3 regions of the Acetivibrio cellulolyticus CD2 genome follow, and region 2 is predicted to be linked to each of the others. Evidence: a T-box and tRNA genes for the amino acid it is inferred to sense, from the RefSeq annotation. Region 2 holds a T-box; the other regions hold tRNA genes.
What was found. The T-box of region 2 lies ahead of tyrS (tyrosine--tRNA ligase). A T-box ahead of a tRNA ligase gene usually reads a tRNA of that ligase, here a tRNA-Tyr.
Positions count from the first base shown of each region.

Region 1 (6,775 bases), on a different contig from region 2:
AGAATGTTTTTAGGAGAATCCAAACTTAAAAACCCCTTTCATATAATGAACTGCAAAAATCATGTAGCCAAACACAATAAAATCCAAAGGTTATATTAGCATATTTGCTTTATGTAGTAAAGATTTACAAAATGAAATAAAAGTAACTTATTAAGTTTTTTAAGCCAAAGTATTAAATTTGTAGTGCATTAGTAAAAAATTAAAAGGTTGTACAAACTACAAGGTATTGAAATGAAAGAATATAATCATCTCCTACTATCTATTATATCAGAATTATTAAACTCATGTGTGAACAATTTTTTAAATTTTTAATAAGTTTTTTTAGTATTTATAAAGTATTCTTTTCATACAAGCAAGATTTTAGTATACTAGTAGGTGGTTATAATGTAAAGAGAGATGGAGGAAAATATGAGAACAATACATACGGATGAAATAACTGAAATAGTACAAAAACTTTGTAAAAGTGCGAATTACTATCTAAATGAAGATATACTAAACGGTATTAAGCACGCACTGGAAACTGAAGAGTCAGAAACAGGTAAGGATATATTAAGTAAGCTTATTGATAATGCTGGTATTGCCAAAGAAAAGGAAGTAGCTATTTGTCAGGATACCGGTATGGCCGTAGTTTTTGTTGATGTAGGGCAGGAAGTACATATAACAGGAGGAAGCCTTACAGATTCTATAAATGAAGGTGTAAGAAGAGGATATGAGAGCGGGTATCTTAGAAAATCCGTTGTGAAAGATCCTATAGATAGGGTTAATACAAAGGATAACACGCCTGCCGTGATTCATTATAATATTGTGGAAGGTGACAAAGTAAAAATCACTGTTGCTCCTAAAGGATTTGGAAGCGAAAATATGAGTGCTTTGAAGATGTTAAAGCCATCAGATGGATTGGATGGAGTCAAGAAGTTTGTCATAGATACTGTTGACAATGCGGGGCCAAATCCATGCCCTCCTATTATAGTAGGTGTTGGTATAGGCGGAACAATGGAAAAGGCAGCACTGTTGGCTAAAAAGGCGCTTTTAAGGCCAATAGATCAAAGAAGTAATGTTAAATATGTGAACGAACTTGAGGCCCAATTGTTAAGTGATATAAATAAATTGGGAATAGGTCCATCCGGTCTTGGTGGAAGGACTACTGCGTTAGCTGTAAATATTGAGGTATATCCTACTCATATAGCAGGACTTCCTGTTGCTGTCAATATTAATTGCCATGTAACAAGGCATGCAGAGGCAGAGATATAGAGATAAATGTATTGGAGGGATAAAATTGCTGTACAATTTGGAAGCACCTTTATGTAAGGCTGATGTAAAAAAGCTTAAAGCAGGAGATATAGTTAATATTAGCGGTATTATTTATACTGCAAGGGATGCTGCTCATAAAAGAATGATTGGTTTGCTGGAAGAAGGTAAAAGCCTACCTTTTGATATAAAGGACCAGGTTATATATTATGTTGGACCATGTCCGGCAAAGCCCGGAGAGGTGATTGGATCAGCGGGTCCAACTACGAGCGGCCGGGTAGATGCTTATACACCAAAACTCATTGAGATGGGTTTAAGCGGAATGATAGGAAAGGGTCTCAGAGACAATAGCGTTATTGAGGCTATGAAGAAATATGGAGCTGTATATTTCGGTGCTATTGGAGGGGCAGGAGCATTAATAGCTAAAAGTATAATACATGAAGAAATAGTTGCTTTTCCCGACTTAGGGACAGAAGCAATAAGAAAGTTAACAGTTAAAGAATTCCCTGTAACAGTTATCATTGATAGTTTAGGGAATAATTTATATGAAGCAGGAAAGAAAATGTTTAGACAAACTATTTAATAGGGTATATTTTTATCAAGGAGTAGTGTATAATAAACACTAGTAATTTGAATATAGGAGGGAAAAGCATGAACAAAATTACATCAGATATGATAATATCAGAGGTTTTAAGAATTGATAGGGGAACTGCACCTATATTCTTAAATAATGGAATGCACTGTTTGGGTTGCCCATCTTCATCTGGGGAAAGTATTGAAGATGCTTGTGCAATTCATGGTATAGATGCTGAAAAACTTGTTAAAGAACTTAATGAGTATTTTGCCAAAAAGGAACAGGCATAAATTCTTAAATAAGAACAATATTATACTGAGTTACAAAAATAAGACGCTAAGTAAGAGTGTCTTATTTTTATTTGAGGAAGTTTCAAAACACTTAGAAATACGCCTAAATGTGCTAGAAAGGTCCTTTATTAGCATGAAATCCGAACAATGAGAGCGAAAAATGAATTAATATTCGGAAAACTGGTTGCTTTTTCACAGGGATATGGTACAATAATTAAAGTAAGGTTTATATTGTAATTGGTTTGTTTTGCGGTTATAATTTATATGTTGTCAAAAATAAGGAAATTTGCAGTACCATTAAGAGCTATTATTTGTGGTCTGACTTCCGGAATAGGGGGAATGGTAGAATGGCTACCAGAGTAGTAATAGGCACACAATGGGGTGATGAGGGAAAGGGAAAGTATATTGATATGCTTGCCAAAACCTCAGATGTAGTAGTACGTTTTTCAGGCGGAAATAATGCAGGACATACAATAGTCGCGGATGGAGTTAAATACGCGTTGCACCTCATACCATCAGGTATCCTTCATAAGGGGAAAACGTGCATAATTGGGAATGGAGTAGTTGTAGATCCGGCCGTTTTATTAAAAGAAATGGAGAATCTTGCGGATAAAGGAATTAGTACAGATAAACTTTTAATTAGTGATAGAGCGCATGTAATAATGCCATATCATAGACTCCTTGATGAGCTTCAGGAGAAGTTTAGAGGAGAAAATTCAATAGGAACTACAAAAAGAGGTATAGGACCTGCATATGCCGATAAAACAGAAAGATCCGGAATAAGAATGTGTGACTTAATAGATGAAGAGATTTTTGTAAAAAAGGTAAAAGAAAACCTTGCTGTTAAGAATCTTATTATTGAAAAAGTATATGGCGGGCAGGCAATTAACGAGGACGAAGTAATTTCAGAATATTTGGAATATGCTAAAAAGTTAAAGTCTCATGTTATAGATGCTAACAGCTTACTTTTTGATAGTATTGAAGCTGAAAAGGAAATTTTGTTTGAAGGAGCTCAAGCTACGTTCCTGGATTTGGATTTTGGTACATATCCGTATGTTACATCCTCAAACCCTATAGCGGGTGGAGTTTGTACAGGTGCTGGAATAGGGCCTGTATATATTGATGAGGTTTATGGCGTTTTGAAGGCTTATACTTCGAGAGTTGGAGCTGGACCATTTCCGACTGAGCAGGATAACGAAATAGGCAATACCATAAGAGAGCTTGGTTGGGAGTATGGTACAACCACAGGAAGACCGAGACGTTGTGGGTGGCTTGATTTGGTTATGATAAGATATGCCGCAAGGGTTAATGGTTTAACGGGACTTGCAATAAATCATGTAGATACGATTGGAAAGCTCCCTAAGATCAAACTTTGTGTAGCATACAAGAAAGACGGTAAAGAGACAAAAGCTTTTCCTGCAAGCTTGAAAGAGCTTGCTAAATGTGAGCCTGTTTATGAAGAATTTGACGGATGGAATGAGGATATTTCAAGTGTTAGGAATTTTAATGATTTACCAGAGAATGCAAAGAAGTATCTGAACAGGATTGAAGAGCTCGTAGGTGTTAAAATAAAGCTAATTGGAGTAGGAAAAGAAAGAGAGCAAACGGTAAGAGTATAAAGTTTTCTTAGTGTGAAGATATATTTATGATTTATACTTAGGGAGTGTCGTAAAACTACTTAAAAAGTAGTGAGCGATGCTCCCTTTACTTATAAAAATGTAAAATAGTTCCTAAAACTTGCGTATTATTTTAAATATTATCTCTCTTTTTCCTTTTTAATCGCACTTTTATAAGCCTAATTGCTTTTAGTAAAATGTATTTAAATAAGCCAGCTAGCAATGCTACCATAAGGATCTTTACTATATTTTAAAAATATTTTAAAATAATTTTGAAAAACTGGTTGACAGAACTATGAGTTCTGCTGTAATATATATAACTGTGCGGTAGAAATTTAAGGCATGGGCCATTAGCTCAGTTGGCAGAGCACTTGACTTTTAATCAAGGTGTCCCGCGTTCGAGTCGCGGATGGCTCACCAAAACAAAAAAGCGTGTATTTCAGAAAATATGAAATGCACGCTTTTTTGCATTGTTTTCTAACCAAATGCAAGCCAATATGTGCGCTTCTTTATGTTAATCTTGTGTTGTCCTGTCCTAGTTACCATTACCATACCATTATCAGCGTATATTGGCATTTATTATGGAGGTAACGCAAGCTGACTATATTAGAAGGAACCCATATAAAATATTGGTGCTTTTTGAGCTGCAGCAAAGCAAAAAAGCGTTAATGAAATTGATTAAAGACATGGTTATAAATCTCATTCTTAATTTGCACGTGTGTTTATTGAATTTTATGGTATATAGTCCGCCTTTTAATGACTTTTAACAGAACTGTTAGTGGAGTTATTCTTTATGACTCAGTTCTCAAAGGCTAGGGATATAAGCATTTTGGCCGTGGCACCTATTGAATGCTAAAATGGGGATAAAATTCTACAAAATTTTTTTTAAATTATGCTTGACTTTTTGCTCTGATCTGGTTAGAATATATTTTGTCGGTTGACGCAAGTGATAACAAAACGAAAGCCGATGATATTTATGGCCCATTGGTCAAGCGGTTAAGACACCGCCCTTTCACGGCGGCTACAGGGGTTCGAATCCCCTATGGGTCACCATTATAACCTGTGCAAACTGCTGGTCTGTCAGAAAGGGAAATAGCTGGTAGGCCAGTTAGCAGGTCAAAAAAATATGGCCCGGTAGTTCAGTTGGTTAGAATGCCAGCCTGTCACGCTGGAGGTCGAGGGTTCGAGCCCCTTCCGGGTCGCCATTAAAATTTAATATGCTGGTGTAGCTCAGCAGGTAGAGCAATTGACTTGTAATCAATAGGTCGGGGGTTCGATTCCGTCCACCAGCTCCAATATGGGAGGGTTCCCGAGCGGCCAAAGGGGGCAGACTGTAAATCTGTTGTCTCTGACTTCGATGGTTCGAATCCATCTCCTCCCACCAAAATGAAGCGAGTCATTTGACTCGCTTTATTTATTTGTGTTAGCCAATAAACCCATAGCTATGCTACGGGAGTCAATGAGCATTATCCTCAATTCAAGTAGAAAAATAGGAGAGCCAGATGAAAAGATAGTTACTTAACATTTATGTAAAATAGTATTAGGGTTTGAAATGTCCCTCTAGAAGGCTTTATAAAGCTTTTTAGAGCTTTTTTTAATTGAGGAGAGGGAAACATATTAGTGATATGTTTTTTGCGTTATTATGTTGCCTGGTATTACATATAAAGCTCGAAGGTATAAGACCTTCGAGCTTTATAACATAGGAATATTATTTTCTTCCTATAATCTTATTTGACTTTTCTTCTGAAAAATTCTTTGTCTGCCTGACAATATATAATGGTCTTCCTTTTGCTTCATCATAAATTCTTCCAATATATTCTCCAATAATACCAAGAATCATCAATGTAATACCGTTAAAAAACAAGACAACTGCAAGTATAGAAGCCCATCCTGGCTGAGTAATAGCTGGCATAAACAGCTTTGTACAAAGCACTACAAGAAGGTAAATAAAGCTGAGGAAGGACAATAGCATACCAGTATAAGAAGCAAGCTTTAATGGCTTGTATGAAAATGAAGTTATTGCATCAGCAGCAAATCTGATCATTTTCTTTAAAGGATACTTTGTCTCTCCAGCAAAGCGCTTATCCCTGTTAAATTCCAACCCGTACTGTTTGAAACCCAGCCAGCTTATAATTCCTCGAATATATCTATTTTTCTCGTTAACCAGTTTTAATGCGTCACAAACTTTTCTGTCAATAAGCCTGAAGTCACCGGTATCTACAGGAATATCAACATCAGTCATGCTTCTTAAGAAGCGGTAGAACACTTTTGCAGTAAACTTCTTGAAGAAGGTTTCTCCTTTTCTGCTGGCTCTTTTTCCATAAACAACATCGTAACCTTCGCGCCATTTTTCAATCATTTTAGGTATTAATTCAGGTGGATCCTGAAGGTCAGCATCAATTACTACAACAGAGTCTCCTTCGGAAAAGTCCATTCCAGCTGTTATAGCTGTCTGGTGCCCAAAGTTTCTAGCAAAGTCGACGAACTTTATTGTATTATCCTTATTGCAAATTTCATACACCATTTGAGCTGTTTTATCTCTGCTTCCATCATTTACAAAGACTATTTCATAGGGCTCATTTAAAGAGTCCATGACTTTTTTGAGCCTCTTATAGGTTTCAAGAAGAACTTCCTCCTCATTATAAAGCGGAACTACAACAGAACAAACTATTTTTTCAGACATGTAATTTCTCCTCCTAAGTCTTATTTAAAAATACCAGGTTCCAAACCATTTTAAATTGCCCATGTATTCAATAGGCACTTCAAGTCCTGAGAGACCTGGATAATAAAGGACAAAAAGTGCAAACACCAATCCAAGATAAACATAGGCTATAAACTTTCCTTTAGGATATTTATCGACAAAAATATTTATTATATAAACTATTGAAAGTATTAAAAATGGTACTATAGAGAAGTAGTGATAGATAAATGCTACTCTTGTAATAAATATCCAGGGGATATACTGAAAGACTATTGCTGCCATAATTACAAGCAACTTTCTGTCGTATTTATATATTCCCCTAAACAATATTGAAATACAAATTGCT
Region 1 covers NZ_JH556655.1:25,983-32,757, reverse strand. The annotation lists gene ACECE_RS0211905 (adenine nucleotide alpha hydrolase family protein) at 1-23, opposite strand, end outside; gene ACECE_RS0211900 (fumarate hydratase) at 409-1,251, shown strand; gene ACECE_RS0211895 (Fe-S-containing hydro-lyase) at 1,277-1,831, shown strand; gene ACECE_RS0211890 (DUF1858 domain-containing protein) at 1,900-2,112, shown strand; gene ACECE_RS0211885 (adenylosuccinate synthase) at 2,460-3,731, shown strand; tRNA gene ACECE_RS0211880 (tRNA-Lys) at 4,073-4,148, shown strand; tRNA gene ACECE_RS0211875 (tRNA-Glu) at 4,707-4,781, shown strand; tRNA gene ACECE_RS0211870 (tRNA-Asp) at 4,857-4,933, shown strand; tRNA gene ACECE_RS0211865 (tRNA-Thr) at 4,948-5,023, shown strand; tRNA gene ACECE_RS0211860 (tRNA-Tyr) at 5,028-5,112, shown strand; gene ACECE_RS0211855 (glycosyltransferase family 2 protein) at 5,437-6,411, opposite strand; gene ACECE_RS0211850 (glycosyltransferase family 39 protein) at 6,436-6,775, opposite strand, start outside.
Region 1: it encodes a tRNA-Tyr, which carries the amino acid that the T-box ahead of tyrS (tyrosine--tRNA ligase) is inferred to sense. The anticodon was not compared.

Region 2 (6,775 bases):
GATTGGATAGTATTAAATCCGGACTTAGAGAGAAAGGTTTTGAAGTAGTGGATATAGAGAGCTATAATTATCCTATTGATGCAATTGTATACGAGGGAAATTCATTTCAAATCTCATATGTCTCAAGGAACAACATGCCGGAAATGACCATGGGCAAAAGATCAAATTATGGAGTATTTATGGTGAATTCTCTTGGCAAGACGGTAGGAGAGATAGCAGATATGCTAAATACAAGATATTATAGTCCGCTTTTTTAATGTTGTATTTTTTATGCCTTAGGCATAATGAAAAAAACTTCCGCTATAATTTTGCTACAACACGCATGCTTCGCATGGGTGTCCCGCAAAAAAGCGTAAGTAATTTTTCGTTCATGCCTTAAAATAAAGTTTAAATTCTATTGACAAATAAAGTTCTCAATGCTAATCTTATGATAGAAATACCAAGTAAAGTACTTGGAATTGGAGGACTATTAATGAAACTATCTACTAAGGGACGTTACGGTGTGAAGTCCATGCTTGACCTTGCACTTCATAACGGGGAAGGTCCTGTTGCGTTGAAAAGTATAGCAGAAAGACAGGATATTTCTGAAAACTACTTGGAACAACTTTTTGCGACCCTTAGAAAGGCAGGTCATGTTAAAAGTGTTAGAGGGTCACAAGGTGGTTATATACTTGCCAACAGTCCTGAAAACATCACAATTGGAGCCATTTTGAGAGCACTTGAAGGTTCACTTGCTCCCGTTGAGTGTGTAGTTGAGGATGATCCTATTAAATGTACAAAGTCGGATCAATGTGTCACCAGAATAATATGGGAAAAAATCAGGGACAAGGTTAATGAAGTAGTTGATTCCATAACACTCTACGACCTTATAGAAGAATATACAAAGAATAATGAAAGCAAAGGATATATATTCAATATATAATCCCTACAAATTTAGTAAGATATTTTTGCTTTAAACTAATTTTATAGGGAATAAATAAAAAAGCAATATAATAATAACGAGACTTATAGAACATTCTAATATATTTTTATTTAAATAATAAGTAAGGAGCACTGAATATGGATAACAGAATAATATACTTTGATCATGCAGCAACAACTCCTGTAAAGCCTGAGGTTATTGAAGAAATGATGCCTTATTTCAGAAATAAGTTCGGTAATGCCTCTTCAATATACAGTATAGGCAGAGAGAGTAAAAAAGCTGTAGAAGTGGCAAGAGAGAGGGTCGCAAAATCGTTAGGTGCACTAACAAGAGAGATATTTTTCACAGGTTCCGGTTCTGAAGCAGATAATTGGGCTATTAAGGGAGTAGCTTATGCAAATCGAGATAAGGGAAACCATATAATTACTACAGCAATAGAACATCATGCAGTGCTTCATACATGCCAGTATCTTGAAAGTGATGGATTTGAAGTTACTTACCTGCCTGTAGATGAAAACGGATTGGTTTCACCAGAACAGGTAAGAAACGCAATTAAACCTAATACAATATTGATAACAATAATGTATGCCAACAATGAGATTGGAACAGTTCAGCCTATAGCTGAAATTGGCAAAATTGCAAAGGAAAAAAATGTGTATTTCCATACAGACGCTGTACAGGCTGTAGGTAATATACCTATAAATGTTAATGAATTAAATGTAGATTTATTATCCCTTTCAGGCCACAAATTTTATGGTCCGAAAGGTGTAGGTGCCTTATATATCAGAAAAGGCGTTAAGATTACAACATTCCTTCATGGCGGTGCCCAGGAAAGAGGAAGAAGAGCAAGTACGGAGAATGTGCCTGGAATTGTTGGACTTGGAAAAGCAATTGAGCTTGCAACACAGAACATTGAGCAGTATAATAGAAAATTGATGGAATTAAGAGATAGGACTATTGAAGAAATTACAAAAAAAATACCGTTTGTGAAGCTAAATGGTGACAGATATAAGAGGCTGCCCGGCAATGTTAATTTTTCTTTTGAGTTTATAGAAGGTGAATCTCTTTTATTAATGCTTGATATGAAAGGAATTGCGGCATCGAGTGGCTCTGCATGTACTTCAGGCTCGCTTGATCCGTCCCATGTATTGTTGGCAATTGGCTTACCTCATGAGATAGCTCACGGTTCATTAAGAGTGACTTTTGGTGATGAAAATACTCATGAAGATGTAGATTATCTGATGGAAGTGTTGCCATTAATAGTTGAAAGATTAAGGGAAATGTCCCCATTATATGAAAAGGTGAAAAGAGGGAATTAATATGTATAGTGAAAAGGTAATGGACCATTTTATGAACCCTAGAAATGTTGGCGAAATTGATAACGCTGACGGTGTAGGTGAAGTAGGAAACGCTAAATGTGGCGATATTATGAAAATATATCTGAAAATAGAGAACGATATCATTAAAGATGCCAAATTCAAAACATTTGGCTGCGGAGCTGCAGTCGCAACCAGCAGTATGGCTACAGAGCTTGTTGTTGGCAAGACGGTTGAAGAGGCTCTCAAAATTACAAATCAGGCTGTTGCTGAAGCATTAGATGGTCTTCCTCCTGTTAAGATGCACTGCTCCAACCTTGCTGAAGAAGCTATAAGAGCAGCCATAGAAGATTATCTGAGAAAAAACGGCAGACTTGATGAAAGTTGTGACTGCGGTGCTTGCGGAAGACGTTGTGATGATATACACCATGAGTTTGATGAGGACGACGATGACTAAAAAGAGCGTTATGATAGGTATGAGCGGCGGCGTTGATAGTTCAGTAGCTGCCGCTGTACTTTTAGAAAAAGGTTATGATGTTATAGGTGTCACAATGCAAATATGGCCGGAAACTAAAGAAGAGGTCAAATTAACTGAAGGCGGCTGCTGCTCACTGTCGGCAGTTGATGATGCCAGAGGTGTAGCTAACAGCCTTGGGATACCATATTATGTACTTAATTTCAAAGAGGTTTTTGAAGAGAAGGTCATAAACTATTTTATAGACGAATACTTAAAGGGAAAGACGCCTAACCCTTGTATAGCGTGCAACAGGCATGTAAAATTTGAATCGCTGTTGAGCAAGGCTGTTTCGATGGGCCTTGACTATGTAGCTACAGGACATTACGCAATAATTGAATACGATGAGAATAGGAAGAGGTATCTTTTAAAAAAATCAGTAACACAGCAGAAGGATCAAACATATGCTCTGTACAATCTGACACAAGATCAGCTTTCAAAAGTGCTTATGCCTATTGGTAACTATAGCAAGGATGTTGTCAGGCAAAAAGCTGCAGAACTTGGACTTTGTGTTGCATCAAAGCCTGACAGCCAGGAGATATGCTTTGTAGATGACAACAATTACGGTAGATTTATCCAAGAAAACACCGATAAAAAAATAGTTCCGGGGAATTTTGTAGATACAAAGGGGAATATTCTAGGAAGGCATAAAGGCTTAATACACTATACAGTCGGACAAAGAAAGGGCTTAGGGATCGCTTTTGGAAAACCAATGTATGTTATTGGCCTGGATGTTAAGAATAATAATGTAATACTCGGTGATAACAGTGAAGTATTTAGCGATAAATTAATAGCCGATGACTTGAATTTTATCTCAATTGATGGCTTGTATGAGCCTATGAGAGTAAAAGCAAAGATAAGATATTCAGCTAAAGAAGGGGATGCAACAATCATCCCTATTGAAAACGGCAAAGTACGGGTAGAATTTGATACTCCTCAGAGAGCTATAACTCCCGGCCAATCGGTCGTATTTTATGAGGACGATATAGTAGTTGGAGGCGGAATTATACAAGAATAGCTATTCTTCCATGTAAGGCATAGAAGCTTAATAAAATTCTTGTAAACTTAAAGTCTATATGTTAGAATAATTTAAAGACTGTGAAAGAGTGAAAGTAGTTGTCTATGGTTACACAAAAGAGAGTAGTCCGGTTGGTGAGAGGGCTTCAGCACATAGATTAACCAAATACCCTCTGGAGTTGCATGCTGAAAGTGTTTTTACATACACCACTAAGCAGAGCCGGAAGCCTACCGTTATATTGGCGGTGTATAATGAGGTACACTATATTTTGGTGTACGAATTAAGGTGGTACCACGGGAGCTTTCTCGTCCTTAACATAAGGATGTGAGGGCTTTTTTAGTTGGTATTTTTCTTTATACAGATTTGACTTTATAAATAAGATTGTTTAGGAGGAAACAATATGTCTAGTGTGTTTGAAACATTAAAGCAAAGAGGATTTATAGCACAGGTAACCCACGAGGAAACTGTAAGGGAACTTCTTGAAAAGGAAAAAGTTACTTTCTATATTGGTTTTGATCCAACAGCAGATAGTCTTCATGTAGGACATTTTTTGCAGATGGTTGTTATGGCACATATGCAGCGTGCAGGACATAAACCAATAGCCATAATCGGAGGCGGAACAGCAATGGTAGGCGATCCGAGCGGCAAAACTGATATGAGAAGAATGATGACACGCGAAGAAATACAAAGTAATGCTAACAATTTTAAAAAGCAATTGTCCAATTTTATTGACTTTAGTGATAATAAAGCGATAATGGTGGATAATGCTGACTGGCTTCTGGATTTGAATTATGTAAAATTCTTAAGGGAGGTAGGAGTTCATTTTTCAGTGAACAGGATGCTCACTGCAGAATGCTTTAAATCAAGACTTGAGAAAGGTTTATCCTTTATAGAATTTAATTACATGCTCATGCAGAGCTACGATTTCTTGAAATTATACCAGGATCATGGGTGTTTGCTCGAACTTGGAGGAGATGACCAATGGTCAAATATTCTTTACGGTATTGAACTTATTAGAAGGGTAGAAGGAAAGGATGCCTATGGTATGACTTTTACACTTCTTACAACCAGTGAAGGGAAAAAAATGGGCAAAACCGAAAAGGGAGCTTTGTGGCTTGACCCAAATAAGACACCTCCATACGATTTCTACCAGTACTGGAGAAACATAAATGACAGTGATGTTATTAAATGTTTGAAACTGCTTACTTTCCTTCCATTGAGCGAAATTGACGAACTTGCAAAGCTCAAGGATCAGCAAATAAATGAGGCAAAGAAGATTCTTGCATATGAAGTAACAAAGCTTATTCATGGTGAAGAAGAGGCTGGAAAAGCACAAAGTGCAGCTGAAGCTCTTTTTGTTAAAGGTGCAAGCTCTGAGAATATGCCAACTACAGAAATAGGTACTGAAGAATTAGCCAATGGAATTAATATACTTGATCTTTTAGTAAAGACAAAGTTAGCACCATCTAAAGGTGAGGGAAGACGTCTTATTGAACAGGGTGGAGTAAGTGTCAACGAAGAAAAAGTTGATAAAATTGATTTCATGGTAAAGGAAGAAGACTTTAAGGATGATGAAATAATCATCAAAAAGGGAAAGAAGGTTTACCATAAGGTAAAAATAATCAGATAAAACAATTGCATTAAGATATCGAGTGCCAGCAAAGTTACAATTTGCTGGCACTCGATATTATAAGGCACAACAGTCAGTCCAATATTTACATTTTTATACCAAAATACAGATTTGATATAAACGGTATTTAATCTATTTTTGTGAAGACCGGTTTCCTTTGCTCAAAGTGTGATGTATAAGCAAATCCAGCTTTTGATATCATTTCCTTAATATAATCAAACTTATAGCCAATATGTTCAGGCGTATGTGCATCCGAACTTGTACTTATAATTTCACCGCCAAGCTCCCTATAACGTTTAACTATTTCAAAATCCGGCATAGGTGAAGCCAAATTATATCTGAAGCCTGAAGTGTTTACTTCAATACCTTTACCCTTTGCAATGATTTGCTTTAGAATTGAATCGATCAAATCACTGTAGTCAGAATATTCTAATATCCTGTTGTCATAACATCCATACCTCCTTATGAGATCAAGATGCCCAAAGATGTCGAAATTGTCAAAGGATTTTAAGGTTTGAAGTACTTCTTGAAGGTATCTTGTATAGGATTCAGTTTTGCTTTTTGATTTGCAAAAATCCCCATTGTGTAAGTCCAGTTTGTCAACAATATGGACAGAGGCAATAACAATATCGAAATTGTAACTGTTTAATACCTCTAAAGTACTATCTATTACCTGGGGCTGTATACCAACTTCAATACCTTTAAATACTTTTATTCGGCCATTAAAATCACTTTTTATAAGGTCCATAGTTTCTGAGTATTTGTCAAAGTCGATCATAAACACATCATCATAATCAGGATAGTCATAATCGAGATGATCAGTAAACGAAACCCCTTGTATACCAATATTAATGGCTGTATTCAAAGCATCTATGCAATTCATATCACTATCACCTGAAAAATTACTGTGTACATGGCAATCAAACATATATCAATTCCTCCAAATTGTATAATATCGAATAGTTAAAATATAACTTCCACTATGTACAAAAGGCTTTTAATTAATATAGGTTAAGTAAAAAGTGGAAGTTGCAGTTCACCAATTCCTATAGTATTATTTATAAATCAAGAAAAAAAATAAGTCAAGAAATAAGAGCAAATATATACGAAGCCTTAACACAAGTTTGCAGAAAAGTATATTATTAAGGGATATGGAAAAGAAGGGTTTTAGTTTGGTCCTATAAAAATGCTACTAATAGCCTATATAAAAAGACTTGCATAATTTATAGAAATTATATAAAATATAAATAAGGCATTAATTGCACTTGTTTTTGATTTTGTAAAAATAGTCAAAAGTTTTCTTTTAGCTCATCCTGAAAATAGCAAGCTTTCAAAGAAATTCTAATAAGTCCGGTGTATTGAAAATAATATTTAG
Region 2 covers NZ_JH556658.1:843,012-849,786, forward strand. The annotation lists gene ACECE_RS0219135 (YkuS family protein) at 1-257, shown strand, start outside; gene ACECE_RS0219140 (RrF2 family transcriptional regulator) at 473-922, shown strand; gene nifS (cysteine desulfurase NifS) at 1,060-2,241, shown strand; gene nifU (Fe-S cluster assembly scaffold protein NifU) at 2,243-2,695, shown strand; gene mnmA (tRNA 2-thiouridine(34) synthase MnmA) at 2,688-3,770, shown strand; T-box leader at 3,842-4,086, shown strand; gene tyrS (tyrosine--tRNA ligase) at 4,171-5,400, shown strand; gene ACECE_RS0219165 (histidinol-phosphatase HisJ family protein) at 5,528-6,328, opposite strand.

Region 3 (6,775 bases), on a different contig from region 2:
CTTGGCAAAGAGGGATATACAAGAATGAATTGTGCACAATCGGTGATTAGTGCGTTTAAAGAAAAATATAATTTGAGTACTGAAGCCATTGAAGCTTTCGGAAATTTTGGTACCGGCAGAGCCCCAGAAGGATTATGTGGTGCTTTATATGCAGCAAAGTATATTTTTGAAAAATATGCTGCTGTAGAAAAAAGTATTGAGTTGGAAAAATATTTTTTCGATCAAGCAGGCGCAGTAAAATGCGATGAGATTAGAATGCGCAAAAAATTATCCTGCCTTGGTTGCGTTGAAAAATGTGCAGAGTTTTTAGAGAGAGGATAATTTAAAATCCATCTTGTTTTTTGGATAAAATAACTGCTTGTAACAGCTGCAATGCATCTTGTAAGGTATCAATATTCTAATGCTACCTAATGCTACCTGGTAAAGATTGACACATAGTTGGAAATATGCTAGAATATTTGAAAATGGTTATCATTATCATATTGGAGGCCTTGAATGAGTACAAGAAGTTGCTACAAAACTAAACAGAAGGATTTGATTTTAGCTTACCTTGCAGGTAAGAAAAATCAATATGTTTCAGTTGATATGATTGCAGAATGCCTCAAAGGGAAAGTTGGAATAACAACAATATACCGCTACCTGGATAAGCTTATTAAAGAAGGTGTCGTTCTAAAGCATGCTATATCTGATAGTAAGAATGCTTACTATCAGTATTTAGAACCGTCAGAAAAGAGTTTAAATCAATATAATCTTTTATGTGTTGAATGTGGCCAGATACTTCATTTGGGGTGTAATTATCTTGATGAGTTGTCAATATACGTACAGAAAGAGCTTAGTTTTAAAATAGATAATCATAAGACTATATTTAATGGGTACTGTGAAAATTGTATTGATGAAAAACAATAATTACTTAAATGGTTAAATGATTGGCAAGGAGGAAGTAATTGCAATGTGTAATAAATACTTTAATACTAGAAGAATTGTAGTGCTACTTATTTTAATTTGCATTATTTCTACCTTCTTATTGCTCATCGGTTTCTCAATATCCCATGCTGATCATCATTGCACGGGAAGCAGTTGCCCGATATGTGCTCAAATTAACACATGTCTGGATTTTTTAAACAATCTAGTAAGTATTTTTTGTATAACATATCTATTTTTTATTTTTATCAGTTTATTGTATTCTAAATGTTTATTTATTAAACACTTCCTAAAAAAAGAAAGCACCCTTGTAGGATTAAAAGTGCAATTTAATAATTGAGAGCCTCCAAGTATTTTACAACTGAAAACAAAAAATTAGGAGGCTATTTTTGCATGAAAAAATTTATTTCAAGCATTTTTTTGGTTATGCTTATGGCAATAACTTTGGTGGGTTGTACTCAAAAGGAGGTTAAAGAAACCTCTAAAATAGATAATAAGCTTAACATTGTGGCAACAATCTTTCCACAGTACGATTTTACAAGAGCAATAGTTGGTGATAAGGCAAACTTGTCCATGTTGGTAAGTCCTGGCACATCAGTACATTCGTTTGAGCCATCCCCTGCGGATATAATAAAAGTAAAAAATGCTGACGTATTTATCTATATAGGCGGTGAAAGTGATGCCTGGATAGATAATATTTTAAAATCAATAGATATATCAAAAAAGAAAATCATACGTTTGATAGATTATGTAAATACAGTAGAAGAACAAACTGTGGAAGGTATGGAACCTGAAAAGGATGAGTCTGAAAGTGAGGGACATGATAAAAAAGAAGAGCATGAATATGATGAACATATTTGGACGTCACCGAAGAATGCCATAAAATTGATTGGAGCGATTTCAGAATGTTTATGTGAAAAGGATAAAACAAACGCTGGATTTTACCGTCAAAATGCCCAAAATTATATTGATGGAATTAAAAAAGTTGATGAGGATATTGCTTCGATTGTAAAGAATTCATCAAATAAGCTAATTGTAGTTGCTGATAAATTTCCGTTTCGCTATTTTGTGGATGAATACGGTCTTAAATATTGTGCAGCATTCGGCGGATGCAGTGACCAAACAGATGCAAGTGCTTCAACTATCGCATATATGGTAGATACAGTGAAGAAAAACAAAATCCCTTATGTATACTATGTGGAACTCAGCAATCAGAATGTAGCCAAATCAATATGTGAACAAACAGACTCAAAAATGCTTCTTCTTCATTCTTGCCATAATGTTTCAAGAGAAGATTTTGATTCAGGAGTGACATACCTTTCTCTAATGAAACAAAATGCTGAGAATTTGAGAAAGGGGCTTGGTAAGTGATGAGTATCATTTCTTGTAAGGGAATATCAATTAAATATGATGGAGGTTTTGCTGTAAAGGATGTAAGCTTTGAATTAATGCAGGGAGACTATCTTTATATTGTTGGAGAAAACGGCTCGGGCAAAAGTACTTTAATGAAAGGCATTCTAGGTCTATTGAAACCTGCCAATGGTCAGATTATATTTAACGGATTAAAACAAAAGGAAATAGGCTATCTGCCTCAACAAACAGTTGTTCAAAAAGATTTTCCTGCAAGTGTATATGAGGTAGTACTTTCAGGTTGTTTAAATCGGCATGGATTTATGCCATTTTATTCAAAAAAAGATAGAGAAAATGCTAAAAATAATATAAAACATCTTGGGATTGAAGCATTTAAAAAGAAGTCTTACCGTGATTTATCTGGCGGGCAACAACAGCGCGTGCTTTTAGCACGCGCTCTGTGCGCTACCGATAAGCTGTTAATGTTGGATGAACCGGTTTCAGGTCTTGATCCCGTTGTGTCTTCGGAAATGTATTCCTTGCTTTATAAGTTAAATCATGAACACGGTATAACAATCATTATGATATCTCATGATATACAGAGTGCTGTCCAATACGGCAATAAGATTTTACACATGCAAACATCACCCTTGTTTTTTGGTTCCACAATGGAATATATGAATACCAATATAGGTATTAGAATGATGGGAGGTGTAGAAAATGCTTAATTTATTGCAAGAGCTTTTTTCTTATCCCTTTATTATAAGAGCTTTAGTGGTAGGTATTCTCGTTTCTTTATGTGCATCCTTGCTTGGAGTAAGTCTTGTTCTAAAGCGTTATTCTATGATTGGTGATGGACTCTCCCATGTTGGATTTGGAACTTTGGCAATAGCAATGTCATTGAATCTTGCACCTCTACAGGTTTCAATACCTTTGGTCATTCTTGCGGCATTTTTACTGCTTAGGTTAAGCGAAAATAGCAAAATTAAAGGTGATGCAGCCATAGCGCTTATTTCAAGCAGTTCTCTTGCAATAGGTGTTATTACCATATCATTAACCACAGGAATGAACGCTGATGTATGTAACTATATGTTCGGAAGTATACTTACAATGAGTAAAGGAGATCTTTACCTTAGCGTAACTGTATCAGTTGTAGTACTGATTTTATATGTACTTTTCTATAATAAAATATTTGCAGTTACATTTGATGAAAGCTTTGCAAAAGCCACTGGCACAAAAACAGGTTTATATAACATGCTTATTGCATTTCTTACTGCATTGATAATTGTAGTAGGAATGAGAATGATGGGAGCATTACTTATATCCAGCCTTATTATTTTCCCTTCTTTAACATCTATGAGGGTATTTAAAAGTTTTAAGAGCGTTGTAATCAGTTCAACTATACTATCGGTTACTTGTTTCTTTATTGGTTTAGTCGCTTCTTTTCAGTTTTCAACTCCTGCAGGTGCAAGCGTTGTAGTAGTAAACCTCGGAGCATTCTGTATGTTTTTTATTGCTGGACTGGTTCAAAAAAAGTTTAATATAAATGGAGGTTAATAATGAAAAAAATATTTATTTTTACGTTATTCATTTTAATTATATTTCTTGCCGGATGTAACAAGAAACCATTGTTAAGTGAACCTGGTACAACATCTATAGCCGAAGAGCAGACAGATAAATCAGCAGTGGTTTCAACACCAGAAGATCAAACAAATAGCAGTGGAAATATTGTTAAAATAAGTGAAAGGTTCTTTATTCAACAGTGCAATGATATATATACCAATCTCAATGATTATAAAGGTAAGACCATTCAGTTAGAGGGCATGTATGATTCATATACTGACGAGGAAACAGGTAAAACTCGTCATGCGGTGATTCGAAAAAGTCCTGGCTGCTGTGGAAATGATGGTGTTGTGGGATTTGAATTTTCCTATGACGGGCAAATGCCTAAGCTCAATGAATGGATTAAGGTAACTGGAACATTGGAGGTTGAAGAATCCGAAGATATCATATTACACCTTTCAAAACTTGAAGTTTTAGAAATACGTGGCAAAGAATTTGTGACAAATTAACTTAGAACAATAGAGAAAAGTGGTATTATGTAGGTTCATCTATACCTTTTTACTAAAACCTGCAAAATATAATTTAACATCAACATACACATTATGTAAATCTTTTCGTAATTCCAACAATTTAATCAACTAAATTGATAAAATTAAAAGAGCTAGACAGATTAGTCTAACTCTTTTTTGGTGGGAGGAGATGGATTCGAACCATCGAAGTCAGAGACAACAGATTTACAGTCTGCCCCCTTTGGCCGCTCGGGAACCCTCCCATATTTAATTGGTGCCCAGAGCCGGAATCGAACCAGCGACACGAGGATTTTCAGTCCTCTGCTCTACCGACTGAGCTATCTGGGCGTCTTACAAGTGTTTTGGTGGGCCTTCAGGGACTCGAACCCCGGACCAACCGGTTATGAGCCGGTTGCTCTAACCAACTGAGCTAAAGGCCCTTGCAAAGACGACAAGTGATAGTATAATGTAAAAGTTATGTTTAGTCAAGAGTATTTTTTAGAAAATTTAAAATAATTTTAGTTTTAGTCTACTGATTCAAGCCATTTATTTGCATATTTATAGAGCGGTATTATATAATTAAATAATACTTTTACAAGTACGTTGTTTCTGGAAGCCAATATATCTTGTTGTAATTAATACTAAGTTTTGGTAAGTTATATATTGTTGGATCAGGCTTTCAAAAAAGTTTGCTAAAAAGCATATTTTTTGAACAATACTATTAAGTAGAGAAATAAGTCAAAATTTACGAGGTGAAAAATGGACCATATAAGCGTTTTGAAAGACCTTAGCGCATTTACCGGTGTATCGGGCAGAGAGGAAGGCATATCTAAATATATTGCAGAGTTATTTAAGAACTACTGCGATAGTGTAGAGATAGATAAATTTTATAATGTCAGTGGTTATAAAAAAGGTTCAGCTGAAGCTGGGAAAAAGATTATGATCATGGCTCACCATGATGAGATCGGTCTGATGGTTAAAAGTATTGATGAAAATGGTTTTATAAAATTCACCAGTATCGGTGGAGTAGACAGTAAAATACTTCTTGCACAGGAGGTAGTGGTGCATGGAAGTGAGGACATTTATGGAGTTATTGGAGCAAAGCCGCCTCATCTTCTTAAACCGGAAGAGACAAAAAAGGCAGCAAAAATGGACGATCTGTATATTGACACAGGCTTTAACAAGGAGAGTATTTCAAAACTGGTTTCAATCGGAGATATTATAACTTTAAAAACATATCCATTTGAATTAAAGGGGAACAAGCTAAGTTCAAAATGCCTGGATAACAGGGCGGGAGTAGGTGTATTGCTTGATATTATGGATCGGCTTTCAAAGCTTAAGCATAATGATGATATAATTTTTGTTGCAACTTCACAGGAGGAATTAGGATTAAGCGGTGCAAAGATTGCTGCCTATAATATAAATCCTGATCTTGCAATTGTCATTGATGCTTGTCATGGGGAAATTCCGGATGCATCAAAGGATGAAACATATCCTTTGGGTAAGGGGCCGGCTATTGCAATTGGGCCAAATCTGCACAGACAAAATACAAAAAAAATAATTGATTTGGCAAAGGAAGAAAATATACCATACCAGATTGATGTGGAACCGGGAAACACAGGAACAGAAGCTTGGGCAACTCAGGTATCCAGGTCTGGAATTCCTACGTTACTGGTTTCCATTCCGTTAAAGTATATGCATACGACAATAGAGACCATACATATCAACGATATTAAAAATGCCGGGAAGCTGGTTTCAAGGTTTGTTTCAGATAGTGCTCTGTAATGCAATCAGTAATGATAAGAAGCACTGGATTTGTTTTTACTACTACTGTTGAAATGGAGGAAGTAAGGTGTATATAAAAGAACTTACGGAATTAAATGGGGTTTCGGGCAATGAGGATGAAGTCAGGGAATATATTAAACTGCATATAAAAGAATTTGCTGATGAGATTAATGTCGACTCAATGGGAAACGTGATTGCATTTAAGAAAGGAAAAAACAGCAAATACAAGGTGATGCTTTCTGCTCATATGGATGAAGTTGGGTTTATGGTTACGGGGTTTGGCGAGAATGGTGTGCTGAAATTTGCTACTGTTGGAGGAATTGATGAAAGAATACTTCCTGGGAAAAGGGTATTGGTCGGAGATAAAAATATACCGGGAGTAATAGGATCAAAACCTATTCACATGCAGGAGCGGGATGAAAGAAGCATTAATATAAAGCAAAAAAAGATGTATATAGATATTGGCACGGACAAAAAGGATGAATCCGAGAAGCTGGTTTCACTGGGTGATTATGTGTCATTTTACAGTCCGTTTACCGAATTCGGAGAAGGTCTTGTAAAGGCAAAAGCATTGGATGACAGGGTTGGATGTGCAATATTGCTTGAAGCACTTAAAGAAAGATATGAATTTGACCTGTATGCATGCT
Region 3 covers NZ_JH556651.1:236,406-243,180, forward strand. The annotation lists gene ACECE_RS0201290 (C-GCAxxG-C-C family (seleno)protein) at 1-321, shown strand, start outside; gene ACECE_RS26250 (Fur family transcriptional regulator) at 496-906, shown strand; gene ACECE_RS0201300 (metal ABC transporter substrate-binding protein) at 1,315-2,292, shown strand; gene ACECE_RS0201305 (metal ABC transporter ATP-binding protein) at 2,292-2,999, shown strand; gene ACECE_RS0201310 (metal ABC transporter permease) at 2,992-3,828, shown strand; gene ACECE_RS0201315 (TIGR03943 family putative permease subunit) at 3,831-4,343, shown strand; tRNA gene ACECE_RS0201320 (tRNA-Tyr) at 4,522-4,606, opposite strand; tRNA gene ACECE_RS0201325 (tRNA-Phe) at 4,616-4,691, opposite strand; tRNA gene ACECE_RS0201330 (tRNA-Ile) at 4,707-4,783, opposite strand; gene ACECE_RS0201335 (M42 family metallopeptidase) at 5,103-6,128, shown strand; gene ACECE_RS0201340 (M42 family metallopeptidase) at 6,196-6,775, shown strand, end outside.
Region 3: it encodes a tRNA-Tyr, which carries the amino acid that the T-box ahead of tyrS (tyrosine--tRNA ligase) is inferred to sense. The anticodon was not compared.